DNA from 4 places in the Burkholderia sp. YIM B11467 genome. Region 2 is predicted to be linked to each of the others. Evidence: riboswitches for the same ligand, from Rfam matches in the RefSeq annotation. Region 2 holds a riboswitch; each other region holds the start of a gene.
What was found. A riboswitch is a leader RNA that binds a small molecule or an ion and turns the genes downstream of it on or off. The one in region 2 is predicted to bind cobalamin.
Positions count from the first base shown of each region.

Region 1 (4,760 bases), on a different contig from region 2:
GATGTCCTGCGGCACGTCGGCACTGGCCTGCGACGAAAGCGACAGCACGCCTGCCGGCTCCGGAAAGTGCGGGTTCGCCGTTTGCGCGTGCGCGGCGGGCGACGCGAGCGTCAGCGCGACGGGAACGGCGGCGGCGAGGACGAGCGACAGCGCGAGTGCGGATTTCTTGGTCATTGTTGGACTCCTTGTGCGAGGGCGCGCAGGCGGATGACGCGTGCGCGACGCGGGCGTACCGCGCGACAAAAAAAACAACAGCCGGCCCGATCGGCCGACAGCGGTTGCTTAGGCCGCGCGAAACCAGCGCGAGTTCCGTTGCGGCGACGTGTACTGACCAGATTTGACGTTTGGCGCGCGCCTACTGCGTGCGCCTACTTCATCAGCTTTTCGGTGATGAACCGCCATTCGGCGCGCGTGACGGGCGTGATCGACAGCCGGTTGCCGCGGGCGAGCACGCGCATGTCGGCGAGCTCGTCGTGTTCGCGCAGCGCGGCGAGCGGCACGAGCGCCGACTTTTTCACGTAGCGCACGTCGACGAGCAGCCAGCGTGGTGCTTCCTGCGTCGACTTCGGGTCGTAATAGGGGCTTTTCGGATCGAACTGCGTGGGATCGGGGTAGGGCGTCGACGATACTTCGGCGAGGCCCGCGATGCCCGGCTCGGGGCAGCTCGAGTGATAGAACAGCACACCATCGCCGATCTTCATCGTGTCGCGCATGAAATTGCGCGCCTGATAGTTGCGCACGCCAGTCCACGGCAGCGAGCGCTGCGGTGCGTGAGCGAGATCGTCGATGCTTGCTTCGTCCGGTTCGGACTTCATCAGCCAGTATTGCATGGATCGTGATCGACGCAGAAAAAGGCTGCTACAAAAGGAAACGGCACCGGGACGTGCCCGATGCCGTTGGATAGGCCCCCGCCTTGGCCGCTAGGCCGGCATCCTGAACCTGAGGTTCAGAATTGGTCGCAGTTAGCAGCACTTCGGGTACATCAGACAGAGTGACGCGCGCGCCCGTGCTACAAATTTCCGCAACCGTGCACATGGCATTGGTTCAAGGAATATATGACCTTGGCGAACCAGGCAGGGAAGCTGACTGAACTGTATTTCGATGCGCCAATTTGACCACCGTTGATCGCCGAGATCAAGGGGAATCGACGTATCGATCAAACCTTACTGCGTCTCGTGCTGTGCAAGCACCGCGCCGAGCTGTTCGTTCATCTGGTGCATTGTACGACGGATTTCCTCCGCCGGAAATGCTTCACCGTGCCGCACGCTCGTTTGCAGCCGCAGCAATTCCGATGCGAGCGACAGCGCGGCCATGACGGCGATGCGATCGGTGCCGCGCACCGAGCTGTTCGAGCGGATTTTCGACATTTCGGCGTCGACGCGCGCGACTGCCTCGAGCAGCGCCGCTTCGGTCTCGGCCGAACAGGCGAGCCGATAGGGCTGACCGAGAATCGAGACTTCGATCTGCTTGGTGCTCATGCATGTTCTCCGTGGCTGGCCGCGTCATCGCCTTCCGTACGCGCCTGCGCATCCAGCAGGTCGAGCTGGTTGTCGGCTTGCTCCGCGTTTTTCGAGCGCGGCAGCTTTTCGAGAATCGCGTTCAGTTTCACCTGGGCGTCGTCGATCTTTGCCGACAACGTGTCGCGCTCGGCTGCGAGCGCATTGCGTTCGTCGCGCAGTTGCGCGAGTTCCGCGCGGACCGTGTCCGCTTCCGCGCGCAATTGCGCGACCTGCTCCTCGAGCGCGAGCCGTTCCGAGTGATAGCGCTTGTTCAGCGAGATCAGACGGCCAATATTTTGAGATAAGGTTTCGAGTTCGTTGAGCATTTGCTGCGTCCTCTAAAGACCCAGCATTTTAGCGCGGAATAACGCGCAATCCGACATCTGTAACGTTTCCAGTCGTAACACCCCTGCTTCTTGCCGCGAATAGGTGCGTCTTTTTGCATTCCCGGACGCTTCCTTGACGCTCGCGCGACCCGCTCCTAAACTGGCGCCGCCTCGGTGCTCGCGCGTGAACGCGCGGTTAAACGGGAAGCAGGGCGCGGGCTCCGCCAGGAAGCCGCCAACCTGCGCTGCCCCCGCAACGGTAAGCGGCCGCGTCCGGTGACGCAGGCCGGCTCGGGCGCGTTCCGCGTGAAGGTTTCGCGCACGGGCGCGGGCCACTGCGCGTCATCGCGCGGGAAGGCGAGCCGGTACGCCGCCAGCCCGGATACCGGCCGAGACGGGAAGCCCGCACGGGCTTCGTGACGCGCGGCCCGCGGGGAAGCGGGGTGCGCAACGCTTCACGGAATTCTCTTCGATGCTGACCCCAATCGTCTGCGCGACGCTTCTGTCATGCCCGGCCGGCAGCCGCCGGCGGATGCGCCGCGTGTCATGCGCGCGGCCTTACGCGGCATGAGCGCCGCACGCGCTGCCGCGATCTGGGCAACGCTGGCCGCCGTGGTCGCGTTGCTGTTCATCGCGTCGCTGTCGATCGGCAGCGTGCCGATGTCGCCATGGCAGGCGCTCGCGTCGCTCGTGCCGCATGGCGGCGATGCGCTGTTCGCCGATATCGTCCGCACGCTGCGCCTGCCGCGTGCGCTCGCGGGCTTCGCGTGCGGCGCGCTGCTCGCGCTTGCCGGTGCGCTGCTGCAGGTGCTGCTGCGCAATCCGCTTGCGGAACCGTACGTGCTCGGCGTGTCCGGCGGCGCGGCCGGTTTCGCGCTCGTCGCGATGATCGCGGGCGGCGCGTGGTGGCTCGTCGATGCATCGGCGTTCGCCGGCTCGCTCGTGTCGGTCGCGCTCGTGCTCGGTCTCGCGCGCCGCGAACTGTGGCGCGGCGATTCGCGCGACGCGTCGCCGCGGCTGCTGCTCACGGGCGTCGTGATCGCGGCGGGGTGGGGCGCGCTCGTCACGTTGCTGCTGTCGCTCGCGCCCGATGCGCGGCTGCGCGGCATCATCTTCTGGCTGACGGGCGACCTGAACGGCGTGACGGCGCCGTGGTTCGCGTGGGGCGCGCTGCTGCTGAGCGCATGCGTCGCGCTGCCGGCCGCGCCGCAACTGAACGTGCTGCTGCGCGGCGACGCGACCGCGCTTGCGCTCGGCGTGCCCGTCGCGCGTCTGCGCGTGCGGATCTATCTTGTCGCGTCGCTGGCCGCTGCGGCCGCGGTGACGACGGCCGGCACGATCGGCTTCGTCGGCCTCGTCGTGCCGCACGCGCTGCGGCTCGCGTTCGGCAACGACCAGCGGATGCTGCTGCCGGCCGCGATGCTCGCGGGCGGCGGCGGCGTGATGGCGGCCGACCTGCTCGCGCGCACCGCGATCGCGCCCGCGCAACTGCCGGTCGGCGTGATGACCGCGTTGATCGGCGTGCCGGTGTTCCTGTGGATGTTGCTGAGGAGACCGATGCGATGACGCATGCCGCATTGCACGCCGGCGGCGGCGACCTGACCTGCGCGACCGTCGACCTGACGCTGAAGGCCGGCGCGCGCACGCTGCTCGACGGACTCGCGCAGGCGTTCCGCCCCGGCGAGATCTGGTGCGTCGCGGGGCCGAACGGTGCGGGCAAGACGACGCTGCTTGCGACGCTCGCGGGGCTGCAGCCGCCGGCCGGCGGGCATGTCGAGATCGACGGCCGGCCGCTGGCCGCGTGGCCGCCCGCGCAACTCGCGCAGCGCCGCGCGCTGATGTCGCAGCAATTGCACGACGCGTTCAGCGCGACCGTGTTCGACACGGTGCTGCTCAACCGCTTTCCGTATCTCGGCGGCTGGGGCTGGGAGCGCGACGGCGACCGCGCGGCCGCGCGCGAGGCGCTCGCGACGTTCGACCTGACCGCGCTTGCGTCGCGCGACGTGCTGTCGCTGTCGGGCGGCGAGCGGCAGCGGGTCGCGCTGGCCGCGACGCTGTGCCAGGATGCGCCACTGATGCTGCTCGACGAGCCGCTTGCGCATCTCGACCTGCATCACCAGATCGATTGCCTGACCGCGCTGGCCGCATGGCTCGACGCAGGCCCACGCACTGTGCTGTTCTCGTGCCACGACCTGAATCTCGCGCGGCGTTTCGCGACGCATGCGCTGCTGCTCGACGGCCGCGGCCACGCGTGGGCCGGCCCCGTGCACGATGTGCTGACGCCCGAACGCGCGAGCGACGCGTTCGGTTATCCGCTCGTGCTGATCCGCGAGAACGGCCGCGACGCGCTGCTGCCGGCGTGGCCCGAGCGACAATGACGTTTCCTTTCCCGATGCGCGGCGCAGGCCGCACCCACGACACGGCTCTTCGATGACGAATTCGACCCACTTCCCGCCCGCGATCGCGCCGCTCGACGAAACGCTGCGCAAGCGCCTGCAGCATGTGATCGATCACAAGACCAAGCCGCCCGGCAGCCTTGGCCAGCTCGAGGCGATCGCGCTGCAGATCGGCCTGATCCAGCGCACCGAGCGGCCGGTCGTGCAGCGCCCCGTGATGATCGTGTTCGCCGGCGATCACGGGATCGCGGCCGAGGGCGTCAGTCCTTATCCGCAAGCGGTGACCGCGCAGATGGTCGCGAACTTCCTGGCCGGCGGTGCGGCGATCAACGCGTTTTCGGGCGTCGCGCAGAGCACGCTCGAGATCGTCGATGCGGGCGTGGCGTCGCCGCTGCCGCTGTCCGACCGGCTGGTGTCGCTGCCGGTCGCGCGCGGCACGCGCAACTTCGCGGCGGAGCCGGCGATGACGCACGACGAGGCGATGACGGCGCTCGTGGCCGGTGCGGCGCGGGTGCGCCTGCATGCATCGCTCGGCACGA
Region 1 is NZ_JBQVSQ010000008.1:40,487-45,246, reverse strand. Features, by position in the region: gene ACTRWB_RS25630 (SIMPL domain-containing protein) at 1-174, opposite strand, end outside; gene ACTRWB_RS25625 (EVE domain-containing protein) at 369-830, opposite strand; RNA gene ssrS (6S RNA) at 902-1,083, opposite strand; gene ACTRWB_RS25615 (cell division protein ZapA) at 1,164-1,478, opposite strand; gene ACTRWB_RS25610 (ATPase) at 1,475-1,825, opposite strand; cobalamin riboswitch at 1,981-2,233, shown strand; gene ACTRWB_RS25605 (FecCD family ABC transporter permease) at 2,393-3,391, shown strand; gene ACTRWB_RS25600 (ABC transporter ATP-binding protein) at 3,388-4,203, shown strand; gene cobT (nicotinate-nucleotide--dimethylbenzimidazole phosphoribosyltransferase) at 4,256-4,760, shown strand, end outside.
Region 1: it holds a riboswitch for cobalamin, as region 2 does, so the genes downstream of both, ACTRWB_RS25605 (FecCD family ABC transporter permease) here and cobG (precorrin-3B synthase) in region 2, are expected to answer to the same signal.

Region 2 (4,760 bases):
TCGGGCGCGCGGCCCGCGACGAGCTGCAAGCCCGGCACGCCGAGCGCATCGCGGTTGTGCTCGATGAAGCGTTGTCGCTCCGCATGCGCTTCGATCGCAATCGCCTGGCACGACGGATGCGCGCGCATCCATTCGATGCCGATCGAGCCGCTGCCGGCGCCGACATCCCACAGCAGCTCGCCGGGCGCGGGCGCGAGGCGGCCGAGCGTCATCGCGCGCAGGTCGCGCTTGGTGAGCTGGCCGTCGTGGCGGTACGCGTCGTCGGGCAGGCCGGGCGTGAGCGCGCGGCGCGGTGCGTCGGGGCCGGCCTGGCAGTCGAGCGCGACCAGATTGAGCGCGGCGGTTTCGTCGACGTTCCAGTCGTGTGCGAGGCCGTCGAGACGACGCTCGAGCGGGCCGCCCAGATGTTCGAAGACACTGATGCGCGTCGGCCCGAAGCCGCGTGCGACGAGCTCGGCCGCGACCGCAGCCGGCGTGCGGCCGTCGGCACTCAGCACGAACAGGCGCCGGCCCGGCAGCAGGTGGCGCGCGAGCGTCGCGAGCGGACGGCCGACGAGCGATACCGCGCCGATGTCCTGCAGCGCCCAGCCGAGACGCGCGGCCGCGAGCGACAGCGACGACGGTGCGGGCAGCACGCGCCATTCGTCGGGGGAAAGCGCGCGCGCGAGCGTCGCGCCGACGCCGAACAGCATCGGGTCGCCGCTCGCGAGCACGCAGACGGGCGACCCTCGCCGCGCGAGCACGCCCGCGAGATCGAACGGCGACGGCCACGCTTCGCGCGCGGCCGGCAGCCGCGCGGGCAGCATGTCGAGATGGCGCGTCGCGCCGACGACAAGCGTCGCGTCGAGCAGCGCACGCCGCGCGCTGCGTCCGAGCCCCGCGTAACCGTCGTCGCCGATGCCCACTACCGTCAGCCACGCCGTCATGCACCCTTCCCCATCGTTCAATTCCATCGTGTCGCCGCGCGGCCGTGAAAGAAGCCGCGCAGCCGTCCGCATTGCGAAAAACGGCATGGTACCGTGTTCCATCGCCCGTTTCATCTGCCGGCCCGCTAGCACCCGGCCATCTTCCACTTCGCCCGTCGCGAACGGCTTGCCGGTCGCGAACCGCGGTCGAAATCGGGTATCCTACGGCCGTTCGTTCGCCGGTGCCCTTCGGGGCCGAAGAGGGAACACAGGGCGCACCGCGCGCCGCTGTGGCTGCCCCCGCAACTGTAGACAGCGAGCCGATCTCCCCCCTCATGCCACTGGTTCGACCGGGAAGGCCGGGAGCCGGTGCCGACCTGTCAGCCAGGAGACCTGCCGGCCAGAAAGTGCGTGCGTGCCAGTCGGCGTCGGGCGGGGTGTACCGATGCGTTGGCCGCGGCGCGACACTGTCCCGGTACCCCGTTGAGTTCCGCCCCCGATTCGATTCCTGCGTCCCCCGTCGTGCGCCCGTCGGCCTGCCCGGGGCTCGTGCGCGTGGTCGCGGCCGCCGATGGCGGGCTGTGCCGGATCAAGCTGCCGGGCGGCCGGCTCGACGCGCATCAGGCACGTGCGATTGCCGCCGCCGCGCGCACCTGCGGCTCCGGCGCGATCGACGCGACCAATCGCGCGAATCTCCAGTTGCGCGGCATCCGCGACAATGCGGCCGACGCACTGACGCGCGCGTTGCTCGACGCGGGTCTCGGCCCACGCATCGACGCCAGCGCCGATGCGGCCGCGCTTGCCGCGAGCGACGATGCTCGCAACCTGATGCTCAGCCCGCTTGCCGGGCACGATCCCGCCGCACTCGTCGACAGCCGTTCGCTCTCGATGCCGCTGCTCGACATGCTGGCGCGCGAACCGCGTCGCGGCGAGCTGTCGCCGAAATTCTCGATTCAGCTCGACGGCGGCGAATCGGTCGCGGCGCTCGATCATCCGCATGACATCTGGCTGGCCGCGTGGCGTCGCGACGACGGCGCGGTACGCATCGCGGCCGGGCTGGCCGGCTGCCCGCCCGTCGCGCATGGCGACCGGCCGGCTTTGGTCGACGTGTCGCCCGATCAGAGTGTCGCGCTGGTCCGTGCCTTGCTGCTCGCGTTCCTCGATCTCGCGCCGGCCGACGTTACGCGGATGCGCGCCCTCCTCGCGACGTGCGGCGAACGCGCACTGCTCGAACGCGCCCAGCACTACCTGCCGTTCCCGCTCGCGGCCGATCCCGCGCTGGCGGACAGGCGGCGCATGCGCGCCGACCCGGCACTGCGTTTCGGCACGCGCCCGTCGCACGACGCGACGCGCTGCAGCGTCGGCGCGCAGTTCGTGCTCGGCCGGCTCGACGCGACGCAACTGGAACGGCTCGCCGCGCTGGCCGACACCGACGGCGACGGCACGCTGTCGATGACGCCGTGGCAAGGCGTGTTCATGCACGGGGTGTCGCGCGAACGTGCGCCGGCCACGCTCGCCACGCTCGCGTCGCTCGGCCTCGTCTGCGCGCCGTCGGACCCGCTTGCGACGCTGGTCGCATGCACCGGCAGCGCGGGCTGCGCGAAAGCGCATGCGGACACGAAACACGACGCGCTCGCGCTCGCCGCCCGTATCGGCCATCCGGTCGACGTACACCTGAGCGGCTGCGAGCGCCACTGCGCGCTGCCGCATCCCGCGATGCACACGCTCGTTGCGGTGGCGCCCGCGCACTACGACCTTTACCGGCGCGACGCCGCCGCGGGCCTCGGCGCCCCGCTCGCGCGCCATCTGACGATTGACCAGGCCGCGGCCCGACTGACGGGCGCGGCACAGCCAGGACACACCGATGCTTGACTACATTCGCGACGGGCAGGAAATCTACCGCCAGTCGTTCGCGACGATCCGTGCCGAAGCCGACCTGTCGCAGGTCCCGCCCGATCTCGAGAAACTGGCGGTGCGCGTGATTCACGCGAGCGGGATGGTCGACGTCGTCTACGACCTGCGCTTCTCGGCCGGTGCCGGCACGGCTGGCCGCGCGGCACTCGCGGCGGGCGCGCCGATCCTGTGCGATGCGAAGATGGTCGCCGAAGGCATCACGCGCGCGCGGCTGCCTGCGGCCAACCGAGTGATCTGCACGCTCGGCGAGCCGGAGGTGCCCGATCTCGCGCGGCATCTCGGCAACACGCGCTCGGCCGCGGCGCTCGAACTGTGGCGCCCGCATCTGGCAGGCAGCGTCGTCGTGATCGGCAATGCGCCGACTGCGTTGTTCCATCTGCTCGACATGATCGACGCCGGCGCGCCGCGCCCCGCGCTGATCCTCGGGTTTCCGGTCGGTTTCATCGGCGCGGCCGAATCGAAGGCGATGCTCGACGCCGACAGCCGCGGCGTGCCGTACGTCGCGCTGCTCGGCCGGCGCGGCGGCAGCGCGATGGCCGCCGCCGCGGTCAACGCGCTCGCGACGGAGGTCGAATGACGGCCGCACGCGGACGACTGTTCGGGGTCGGCGTCGGCCCCGGCGACCCTGAACTGATGACGATCAAGGCGCTGCGCGTGCTGCGGGCCGCGCCCGTGGTCGCGTATTTCGTCGCGAAGGGCAAGAAAGGCAATGCCTATGGCATCGTCGAAGCGCACCTGCTCGACGCGCAGACGCAATTGCCGCTCGTCTATCCGGTGACGACCGAGGCACTGCCGCCGCCGCTTTGCTACGAGACGGTCATCGCCGACTTCTACGATACGGCCGCCGAGATCGTCGCCGCGCACCTCGACGCGGGCCGCGACGTCGCGGTGATCTGCGAGGGCGACCCGTTCTTCTACGGCTCGTACATGTACCTGCACGACCGCCTCGCGCCGCGCTACGACACCGAGGTCATCCCGGGCGTGTGCGCGATGCTCGGTGGCACGGCCGTGCTCAGCCAGCCGCTCGTCTATCGCAACCAGAGCCTGTCGGTGCTGTCGGGCGTACTGCCCGAGCACGAACTGCGCGCGCGGCTTGCGCAGGCCGACGCGGCCGTCGTGATGAAGCTCGGCCGGAATTTCGACAAGGTGCGGCGCGTGCTCGACGAACTGGGGCTCGCGAAGCGCGCGCTGTATGTCGAGCGCGCGACGATGGCGAGCCAGCGCATCGTGCCGCTCGACGAAGTCGACCCGATGGCGTCGCCGTATTTCTCGCTGCTCGTCGTGCCGGGGGAAAAATGGCAAGGATGACGACTCCGCCCGCGATCGTGATTCTCGGCGCGGGCGCACTCGACACCGCGCGGCGTATCCAGGCGCGTTATCCGGGTGCGCGCATCCACGGGCTCGCGTCGCGCGTCGATGCCGACGTGCCGTTCGACGAACTCGGCGCGCACCTGCGCGAACTCTATGCGCGCGGCCTGCCGGTCGTCGCGCTGTGCGCGGCCGGCATCGTGATCCGTTGCATCGCGCCCGCGCTCGCCGACAAGGGCGTCGAGCCGCCCGTGCTCGCGGTCGCGGAAGACGGGTCGGCCGTCGTGCCGCTGCTCGGCGGGTTGACGGGCGTGAACGCGATCGCGCGCGAACTGGCCGAATGGCTCGGCGTCGCGCCGGCGATCACGACGAGCGGCGAACTGCGCTTCGGCGCATGCGTGCTCAACCCGCCCGAAGGATATGCACTCGCCGATCTCTCGCAGGGCAAGCGCTTCGTGTCCGACCTGCTTGCGGGCGCATCGACGCGCATCGATGGCGCGGCGCCGTGGCTCGACGACGTAGCGTTGCCGCGCGACGACGCGGCCGCGCATGCGATCCGCGTGACACCCGATGCGTGGCGCGGCACGCGCGACGAGCTCGTGATCCATCCGCGCAGCGTGGTGGTCGGCGTCG
Region 2 is NZ_JBQVSQ010000005.1:200,620-205,379, forward strand. Features, by position in the region: gene cbiE (precorrin-6y C5,15-methyltransferase (decarboxylating) subunit CbiE) at 1-926, opposite strand, end outside; cobalamin riboswitch at 1,129-1,320, shown strand; gene cobG (precorrin-3B synthase) at 1,389-2,777, shown strand; gene ACTRWB_RS19160 (precorrin-8X methylmutase) at 2,770-3,396, shown strand; gene ACTRWB_RS19165 (precorrin-2 C(20)-methyltransferase) at 3,393-4,127, shown strand; gene cobJ (precorrin-3B C(17)-methyltransferase) at 4,124-4,760, shown strand, end outside.

Region 3 (4,760 bases), on a different contig from region 2:
GGGATTGACGCCTGCATACGCGACGCGGATCAGCACGTCGCCGGGGCCCGGCTTCGGTGCGGGAACGTCGGCCAGCCGGAAAGCGTCGGAATGACCGACTTGGTCGATCAGAAGGGCTCGCATTTTCGTGTCTCCAGGATTTTGGTTTGGCTCGTTGCGCAGTGCGCCGCGCGTTACACCGCCGTGTCGAGCAGCAGGCTCGACGCGAGCGGACAGAACGCATGCGAGATCGCGTCGACCGTCCAGTCGGGGCTTTCGGCGTCGAACCGGCGGTCGACCCAGCCCCAGTGATACGGATGCATCAGGTATTCGCCGAGCAGATCGCCGACCTGCGCGAATTCCTGTTGCCATACGTGCGTCCATGCGCCCGGCGTCACGATCCGGCTCAGGCGCCAGTTGCGGATGCCGCGCATGAACGCGGGCATCTGCAGCAATTCGTGCTCCAGCGACGCGACCTGCGCTTCGCTCACCTGCGGCCGCACGCGCAGCATCAGCGTGCGCCAGATGCCATCGCGCAACGCCGGTTCGCGCAGGCCGCCGCCGATCGCACGGCAGGCCGCGCCGTCGATGCGCGCGATGCCCGGCAGTCGAGCCAGCGCGGCGAAATCCGCCGCGGAATCGGCCGTTCGTTCGTCGCGCAGCACGTCGAGCGTGTAGTCGCCCGCGCCCCAGCTGCCTTCCAGATTGCGTGCGAGCGCCACGCGGGTTGCGCCGGGCAACGCCTGCGCGGCCTCGTGCAATGCATGCTCGATTGCGCCGGCGTCGCGATCCGCCGAAACGAACACCTGTGCCGTGTCATGCCGCATGGTCGACCTCCGTCAGCGCGGGCAGCGGCGCATCGGCGTCCGTCATCACGTGGCGGCGGCGTGCGTCGCACAACCCGTCGACCGCCACCCAGAACGCAACCACGTCGCCATCGGTCAGCGCGCGTATCCGGTAATAGGCCGGCGCATCGTCGACCTGCCACGTCAGCCACAGCGTGCTCGCCTGACCCGGCACCGCGACGGGCGGCGACACCCAGCGGCCGGCCGCCGTCAGCCCGCGCGCCGCGTGGCCCGGCAGGTAGCGGTCGCGCAGCAGTGCAAGCACGTCGGGAATGCGCTCGGGCGCGAGCGTGATTTCATCTACGATCTGGATCATTCGCGTGTCGTCCGTGGTCGTTCATGGCGGGATGCGTGGCCGGCCTACGCCGTTCCGGCGAGGCCGAAGGCGGCCGGCGTGACTAGTATTCTTGCGTGGCGACGGTTCACGGACCCCTACCGGCCCGCTCACCGGCCCCTGTCGCAACGATCAGAACGGGAGACACATGAAACAGCGCGCCATGCCGGCCAGCGGCCGGGTCCTGCCGGGCCTCGACGCGCGCCTGCTGAGCGAACTCACGCGCAGCGGCGCGCCGCCGGCCGACCGCGATGCGCAGCCGCGGCAAGATGCGACGGCGACGCGCGGCTTCGTCGCGCTCTACCGCGACGCGATCGAGCGGCTCGAGGCACAGGTCGCGCGCGGCAACGGCCATCCGCCGATGCGCAAGCAGGAAGTCGACCTGATGTGCCGCTGCCTGCTGAGCTGCGCGACGCTCGCCGACGCGATCCGCTGCGCGCGCGACTTCTGCGAGATGCTGACGCCGCGCGCCGGTACGCTGTCGCTCTCGGTACGCGACGCTCGCGCGACGTTCCGGATGGACTCGCTGCGCCGCACGCGCAGCCCGGCCGCATGCCTCGTCGACCTGACGGGGCTGTTCTGCTATCTGCAGCTGTTCGGCTGGCTGATCGGGCAGCCGCTGCGGCCGGACGAAGTCTGGCTCGGCCATCCGCGCCGCGACGACGCGATGCCGCTGCTCGGCTTGTTCAACGCGCCGGTCGACGTCGGCCGGAAAACCTACGGCTTCTCGTTCGATGCGGCGCGGCTCGATCACCGCGTGATCCGGCAGCCGGGCGAGCTCGACGCGTTTCTCGTCGATTTCCCGTTTCGTCTGATCGATGCGGCACCGGCCGTCGTGTCCTGGGCGCAGCAGGTGCGCGGCTTTCTCGATGCGGCGCTCGCGCGCGAACAGGCGCTGCCGGCGCTCGCGGAACTGGCCGCGTGGCTCGGCGTCAGCGAGGCGACACTGCGGCGCCGGCTCGCAACCGAAGGCAGCGGATATCACGTGCTGCGCGAGCAATGCCTGGCCGACGCTGCACGGCGATGCCTGCACGAGACCGACTGGCCGGTGACCCGCGTGGCCGCGTTTCTCGGCTTCGGCGGCGAAGAGGCGTTCAGGCGCGCGTTCGTGCGCTGGACCGGCGTCGCGCCGAGCCGGTTCAGGCGCGAGCATGCAACCTCGAGCCCACCCGTTTCGTCAGACATGAAACGCGGCGTCGGCGCATAAAAGAAAGGATTTCGAAAGTTTTTACCGGGCAATGACGTTTTTTCGCATCCTCGCGCGACCGAAGAATTGACGCGCCGGAGTGCGCGCCATTACGCTTGCGCGCTGATGGTTCCCGGAGACGGGATCAAAAGGGAACGCAGGAGAGGCGGCGCCTCGAATCTGCGGCTGCCCCCGCAACTGTGAGCGGCGAATTCGTGCCACTGCGTGCCACTGGGAAACCGGGAAGGCCGGCACGGATGACGACCCGCGAGCCAGGAGACCTGCCATCGACCCGAGGTCCAAGCAGCCGCACCGGGCGGGGTGTCCCGGAGCGCCAAGCACCGCCATTGGCGGTCGCCCGTTGCATGGACGGCCCGACCTCAGGATCCTTCAGATGTCCTTCGTTCCCGAATCCGCTTCCCCGCCGGAAGCGTCGCACCGGCACGCCGCCGGCAGGCGCGGCCTGCCCGCGCGCATACGGCTTGCGCCATCGATCGCGTCGTCCGGCATGTGCCGCGCCTGCACCCGCGACGGCCCGCCGCGCGGCCCGGCCACGCCATGACCCAGGAACAAACCGGCCGGCCCTGCCCGCCCCCCGCACACGATCGCCGTACGCGCAACACGCTCACTCTCGCTGCCTCATGAACATTCGTTACCTCCTTGCCACGTCCGCCGCCACCGCGCTGCTCTCCCCGATCGCCCATGCCGCCGGCGACGCAGCGCTCCCGCAGCCGTCCCAGCCCGCGGAAGGCGCCGACCTGCCGACGATCAGCGTGACCGACACGCGGTACCTGCCCGAATCGTTCGACCGGCGTTATGCGTCGACGCAGGTGCTCACGCGCGAGGATCTCGACCGGCTGTCGCCGAGCGACCCGAGCATCACGCAGGCACTCGCGACGCTGCCGGGCGTCACCGTTTCGCAGAGCGGCGGCCCCGGCTCATCCTCGTCGGTCAGCATTCGCGGCTCGTCGGCCAGCCAGGTCGCCGTGTTCATCGACGGCATCCGGATCGGCTCGCCGACTACCGGCATCGCACCGTGGGCCGACCTGCCGACCGAAGCGTTCGAACGCGTCGAAGTGATTTCGGGCCCGGCCGCCGCGTCGTTCGGCGCCAATGCGATGGGCGGCGTCGTACAGCTCTTCACGCGCCGTGCGTCCAACCAGCCGAACCAGACCACCGTCTCGTTCGGCGGCGGCTCGAACAAGACGTTCGACACGCAGTTCCGCACGTCGGGCACCGTGCCGTCGACGGGGCCGCTTGCCGCGCTCGGCGGTCTTACCTATTCGCTCGGGCTGCACGACTACAACACGGCCGGCATCGATGCGACGCGGCCCTTCTTCTCCGGTCACGAGGCCGGCCGCAATCCGTATCACGCGCAGGATCTCGATGCGCGCCTCGGTTACGCGCGCGACAACTGGTCGATCTCGACGTTCGCGCTGTATCACCGCTCCGATCTGTCCTTCGACAACCTCGGTTATGCGAACCGCGAGCTCGATCACCAGCTGACGACCGGTGTCGCGTTCCATCTCGACATCACGCCCGACACGCAGTTCGACCAGTCCTTTGGTTATGCGAACGATCGCCAGTTCATCTACGCGGACAACCCGGCCCTCGCGACCGACCAGATCAATTCGCAACGCTTCAGCATCTCGACGTCGCTGACGCATCAGGAGCACGGGTTCCGCCTGTTCGGCCTGCCGCTGTCGGGCGAATCGAAGCTGGCCTACGACTTCACGCGCGAACAGGCGTTCCTGCCGATCGACATTCCCGGCGGCGTGCCGACGCGCAACGACTCCGCGTTCTCGCTGCATCAGTCGGCCACGCTCGGCAGCGTGACGATGTTCCTCGCGGGTCGCCACGAAATCATCGCCGGGCAATCCGTGAACACGGGCAACGCCGCGTTGTCGTGGGCGATCACGCCGGTCTATACGGCGCGCGTGTCGTACGGCAATGCGTACCGCCTGCCGAGCTTCAACGACCTGTACTACCCCGGCTACGGCAATCCGAACCTCAGCCCGGAACGCAGCACGTCGGTCGAGGCCGCGATCGACGCGAACACGTCGTACGGCACGTTCACCGCCGCGATCTACGACACGCGGGTCAACAACCTGGTCGCCTACAACCCGGCGACGTTCTCGCCGATCAACATCGGCCGCTCGCATATTCGCGGCATCGACCTGTCGTACAAGGGGACGATCGGCCGCTCGACGCCGGTGAGCGTCGCGGTCGGCATCCTGAATCCGCAGGACGAGACCAACCAGACCTGGCTCAACCGCCGGCCGCGCCAGACGGTCAGCCTCAACGTCGACCACACGTGGGACGAACTGCACCTGCATGCGCTGAGCACCGGCGCGTCGCTGCTCTACGGCGGTTCGACGTTCGACGACCCGGCCAACACGCAGTATCTGCCGTCGTA
Region 3 is NZ_JBQVSQ010000002.1:395,172-399,931, reverse strand. Features, by position in the region: gene ACTRWB_RS09010 (NADP-dependent oxidoreductase) at 1-123, opposite strand, end outside; gene ACTRWB_RS09005 (Dabb family protein) at 174-806, opposite strand; gene ACTRWB_RS09000 (hypothetical protein) at 796-1,140, opposite strand; gene ACTRWB_RS08995 (AraC family transcriptional regulator ligand-binding domain-containing protein) at 1,307-2,365, shown strand; cobalamin riboswitch at 2,455-2,647, shown strand; gene ACTRWB_RS08990 (TonB-dependent receptor domain-containing protein) at 2,986-4,760, shown strand, end outside.
Region 3: it holds a riboswitch for cobalamin, as region 2 does, so the genes downstream of both, ACTRWB_RS08990 (TonB-dependent receptor domain-containing protein) here and cobG (precorrin-3B synthase) in region 2, are expected to answer to the same signal.

Region 4 (4,760 bases), on a different contig from region 2:
CGCTGACCGCGGCCGCCAACGCGCTGCATCTCACGCAATCGGCGCTCAGCCATACCGTCCGGAAAATCGAGCAGCAGCTCGGCACGCCGATCTGGGATCGGGAAGGCCGCGGCCTGCGGCTCACGCAGGGCGGGCAATATCTGCTGAAGCTGGCGAACCGGCTGCTGCCGCAGTTCGAGCTCGCCGAAGAGCGGATGAAGCAGTACGCGAAGGGCGAGCGCGGCACGCTGCGCATCGGGATGGAATGCCACCCGTGTTACCAGTGGCTGCTGAAGGTCGTGTCACCGTATCTGTCGCGCTGGCCCGACGTCGACGTGGACGTGAAGCAGCGCTTCCAGTTCGGCGGCATCGGCGCGCTGTTCGGTTACGACATCGACGTGCTCGTCACGCCCGATCCGCTGAACAAGCCGGGTCTGCACTTCGTTCCGGTATTCGATTACGAGCAGGTGCTGGTGGTCGCTGACTCACACCGGTTCGCGAACGCCGACTACGTGACGCCCGAGCAACTGACCGACGAGATCCTGATCACCTACCCGGTCGAAACCGACCGGCTCGACATCTACAACCAGTTCCTGACGCCGGCCGGCATCGTGCCGAGGCGGCACAAGTCGATCGAAACGACCGACATCATGCTGCAGATGGTGGCGAGCGGGCGCGGCGTGGCCGCGCTGCCGAGATGGCTCGCGGACGAATACGCGGACCGGATGCCGGTCGTGCCGGTCAAGCTCGGCAAGAAGGGCATCGCGAAGCAGATCTTTCTCGGCATCCGCGAGGCGGACGCGGCGATCGACTATCTGGCCGCGTTCGTCGCGCTCGCGCGCGAATCGACGTGGAGCGCGCCGCGCATGCTGCGCTAGGCGCGCCCGGTTGCAGGACGCGTCAGGCGGCGCGCATGCCGATGCGTTCGCCGCGCTCGACCCACGCGCCGAATAGCAGGCCGATCGTCGTCCACATGATCACCTGCATGCCGATCGCCGCGACGCGGAACTTCCACAGCACGGCGGCCGGGAAAGCGGCCGGCACCTCGTTGATCGACGGCAGCCCGAACTGCACCGCCGCGATGATCGCGACGAACACGAGCCCGGCGACGATCGACGCGTTCCATTGGCCGAGCTTCGCCAGCAGATGGCGGCGCACGCTGACCGAGAACACCATCGTCGCGATCGAGATCGCGATCATCAGGAAGAACAGGCCCGTGCGATAGCCGATCGTGTCGGGATCGCCGACCGACGGCGGATTGGCCGGGTACTTGAGGTTCGGCACGATCACGAGCGCGATGAACGCCGCCAGTGCGAGCCACGCGGCCAGCGGCCGTGCCGGGAGGCGGCCGCCGCGCCCGTACGCGAACGCAAAGACCAGCGAGAACAGCCCGCCGAATGCCGCGCCATAGGTCACGACACCGGTCAGCAAGCCAAGGCCGGCCTGCGTGTGACGACTGACCAGCTCGGGCTCCGGCGCGTCGCCTTTGGCGGCGTCGAGTTTTTCTTCAAAGGAAATCGCCTGATCGACTTGCGGTTCGCCGACGATTTTCGCGAAACCGAACGTGAGGAGGCCCGCGGCGATGCCTGCGAGCATCCCGCGCATGAGCAGCTTTCCGACCATCGTGTTCTCCGCGTCAGTGGCAGGGAAAGCCGAGCAGATGGCGGCCGTCGTGGACGAATTCGTGCACATACATGCCCGGCACGAGCGACGTCGCGCCTTGTTCCGCGCCGACGAAATACAGTGCGAGCAGCAGGATCAGGCCGACGAACACGGCCCACGGCAACAGTTCACGGACGGGGATGGGTGCCGGCACGACGACCGGCTTCAGCACTGCTTCGCTCATGGATGCACCTCAGGGGAATCGCGCCCCGACAAATGTTGGATGGGTACGAAGGCAGGTCTGGCTTCCGGGATCGAGATTCCCCGGTTACAGTGGCGCGACCGCGCCGGAATTGCACCGGCTTCCGCGTTTCGTATCGGGCGGATTGTACGCGCGAAAGTCCGCGTGTTGAAGTAACGGCGTGCGAGCGACCGCACGTTCCGCCCGGCCCCTCCGACAACCGACATGACCCTGCATGCCTCGCTGCGCCTGATCGCACACGCATCGACCCGTGCGATGCGCACCGGCACGTTTCCCGACGACGATCCGCTCGACGCGCGCGGGCTCGCCGACGCCGCCGCGCTGCGCGACCGGTGGGCGGGCCTCGCCGGCGCGATCGTGCTGTGCAGCCCCGCCCGCTGCGCGCGACAGACTGCCGATGCGCTCGGGCTACGTGCCGACATCGATCACGCGCTGCGCGACATCGACTACGGCAACTGGCGCGGCCAGCGGCTGCACGATCTCGGCCGCGACTGTCCTGACGAATTGGGTGCATGGATCGGCGATCCGTCCGCATCGCCACACGGCGGCGAATCGTTCGACGCAGCGATGCGGCGTGTCGGCACATGGTTGAACGCGCTGCAGCACGAGCGCGACATCGTCGCGATCACGCATGCGGCGATCATTCGCGCGGCCGTCGCGCAGGCTCTGCGGATGGATTCCAAGGCCGCGACTCGCGTCGACGTCGCGCCGCTGTCATGCACGACATTCGCCGCATCGCCGCATGGATGGATGTTGATCGCGGATGTCGATCGGCGCGACACTGATGCGTAAGCCCATGTCGTGCCGAGTTGCGTGCGCCATGTGGCCGAAGATGCGTGCCGGCGCTCTGCTTACATCGCTGTAAGACATACCGTTCGCCATCCCGACTGTCATCAAACTGACTGCTGGCCGAAGCTAGGATCAGACGCGATTCCCCTACGAGATGCCGTCATGAATCAACCTGCTTCGTCCGCCTCGAACAATTCGGGCTCCGTCGAACGCACCCGGCAAGTCGGTTATGCCGTCTTCCTGCTGGTGCTCGCGATCGGCGCCGTCTATATCGCCATGCACCTGATCGACGATCTGTCGTCGGTCCGCGAAGCATCGCTGTTTCCGTACCTGATGCTCGGCGCCGCGCTGCTGATCGCGCTCGGCTTCGAATTCGTCAACGGTTTCCACGACACCGCGAACGCGGTCGCCACCGTGATCTACACGCACTCGCTGACGCCGAACGTCGCGGTGATCTGGTCCGGCATGTGGAACTTCCTCGGCGTGATGGTCTCGAGCGGCGCGGTCGCGTTCGGCATCCTGCAGTTGCTGCCGGTCGAGCTGATCCTGCAGGTCGGCAGCGGTTCGGGCTTCGCGATGGTGTTCGCGCTGCTGATCGCCGCGATCGTGTGGAACCTCGCGACCTGGTATTTCGGGTTGCCGTCGTCGAGCTCGCATACGCTGATCGGGTCGATCATCGGCGTCGGGCTGATGAACCAGCTGATGCACGGGCCGTCCGGCACGAGCGGCGTCGACTGGGGCCAGGCGCTCGGCGTCGGCAAGTCGCTGCTGTTCTCGCCGATCGTCGGCTTCCTGTGCGCGTCGCTGCTGCTGCTCGTGCTGAAGGCCGTCGTGCGGATTCCGGAGCTGTACAAGGAGCCGCCGAAGGATCAGCCGCCGCCGTTCTGGATTCGCTGCCTGCTGATCCTGACCTGCACGGGCGTGTCGTTCGCACACGGTTCGAACGACGGGCAGAAAGGGATGGGCCTCATCATGCTGATCCTGATCGGCACGGTGCCGACCGCGTATGCGCTGAACAAGGCCGTTACGCCGGCCGAATCGCAGACCTTCGTTGCGGTCGCGAACCAGGCAGCCGCGACGTTCGGGAAATACACGAACGGCGTCGCGCCGTCCGCGAACCCGCGCGCCGACGTCGAACACTACGTGCAGCGCCGTGAACTAACGCCGGCCGTGCTGCCGGCCGTGCAGCAGTTGTCCACGTCGCTCGCGACCGCGGTCGGCGCGTCGGGCTCGATGGCAGCCGTGCCGCAACGCGACGTCGACAACGTGCGAAACACGATGTATCTGGTGTCCGAAGCAATTCGCCTGATCGAGAAATCGGGGCAACCCGCGTTCGCCGCCGACGACAAGCTCGCGATCGACAACTATCGCAAGCAGCTCGACCATGCGACCAAGTTCATCCCGACCTGGGTGAAGGTCGCCGTCGCGATCGCGCTAGGTCTCGGCACGATGGTCGGCTGGAAGCGGATCGTCGTGACCGTCGGCGAGAAAATCGGCAAGCAGCATCTGACGTACGGACAGGGCGCATCGGCCGAAGTCGTCGCGATGCTGACGATCGGCGCCGCCGACATGTACGGGCTGCCGGTGTCGACGACACACGTGCTGTCGTCGGGCGTCGCGGGCACGATGGCGGCGAACGGGTCCGGGTTGCAATGGAGCACGGTGCGCAGCCTCGTGCTCGCATGGGTGCTGACGCTGCCGGCGTCGATCGCGCTCGCGGGCGGGCTCTACTGGCTGTTCCGGTCGGTGGTCTGATCGGGGACGCGGTGGGTGGCCGGTGAGCGCCGGCCGCCTGTAGTGGAAGGTTCGACTCTCGCTTCTCCGCTTCTCCGCTTCTCCGCTTCTCCGCTTCTCCGCTTCTCCGCTTCTCCGCTTCTCCGCTTCTCCGCTTCTCCGCTCCGACACGTCGCCGCATGCGGCGTGTCCGTGCCGCATCGCACGCCGCTCCCCTCTTCCTTTTCCGAATTGAAACGCAAGATCTGGAGCGCGCCGTCTCACGGACGTCGGTAGACTGGGTTCATCAACTTCCATCGTGAATTCAACCGTGCGCGCAACGCTTCCGAAGCATTCCGCGCGACCGCACGGCACCACGTTGCTGACGAACCGAGGTAGCCCGTGAACATTGCCG
Region 4 is NZ_JBQVSQ010000017.1:3,068-7,827, reverse strand. Features, by position in the region: gene ACTRWB_RS35390 (LysR family transcriptional regulator) at 1-857, shown strand, start outside; gene ACTRWB_RS35385 (CbtA family protein) at 880-1,602, opposite strand; gene ACTRWB_RS35380 (CbtB domain-containing protein) at 1,616-1,825, opposite strand; cobalamin riboswitch at 1,859-1,996, opposite strand; gene ACTRWB_RS35375 (histidine phosphatase family protein) at 2,048-2,635, shown strand; gene ACTRWB_RS35370 (inorganic phosphate transporter) at 2,795-4,387, shown strand; gene ACTRWB_RS35365 (2OG-Fe(II) oxygenase) at 4,748-4,760, shown strand, end outside.
Region 4: it holds a riboswitch for cobalamin, as region 2 does, so the genes downstream of both, ACTRWB_RS35380 (CbtB domain-containing protein) here and cobG (precorrin-3B synthase) in region 2, are expected to answer to the same signal.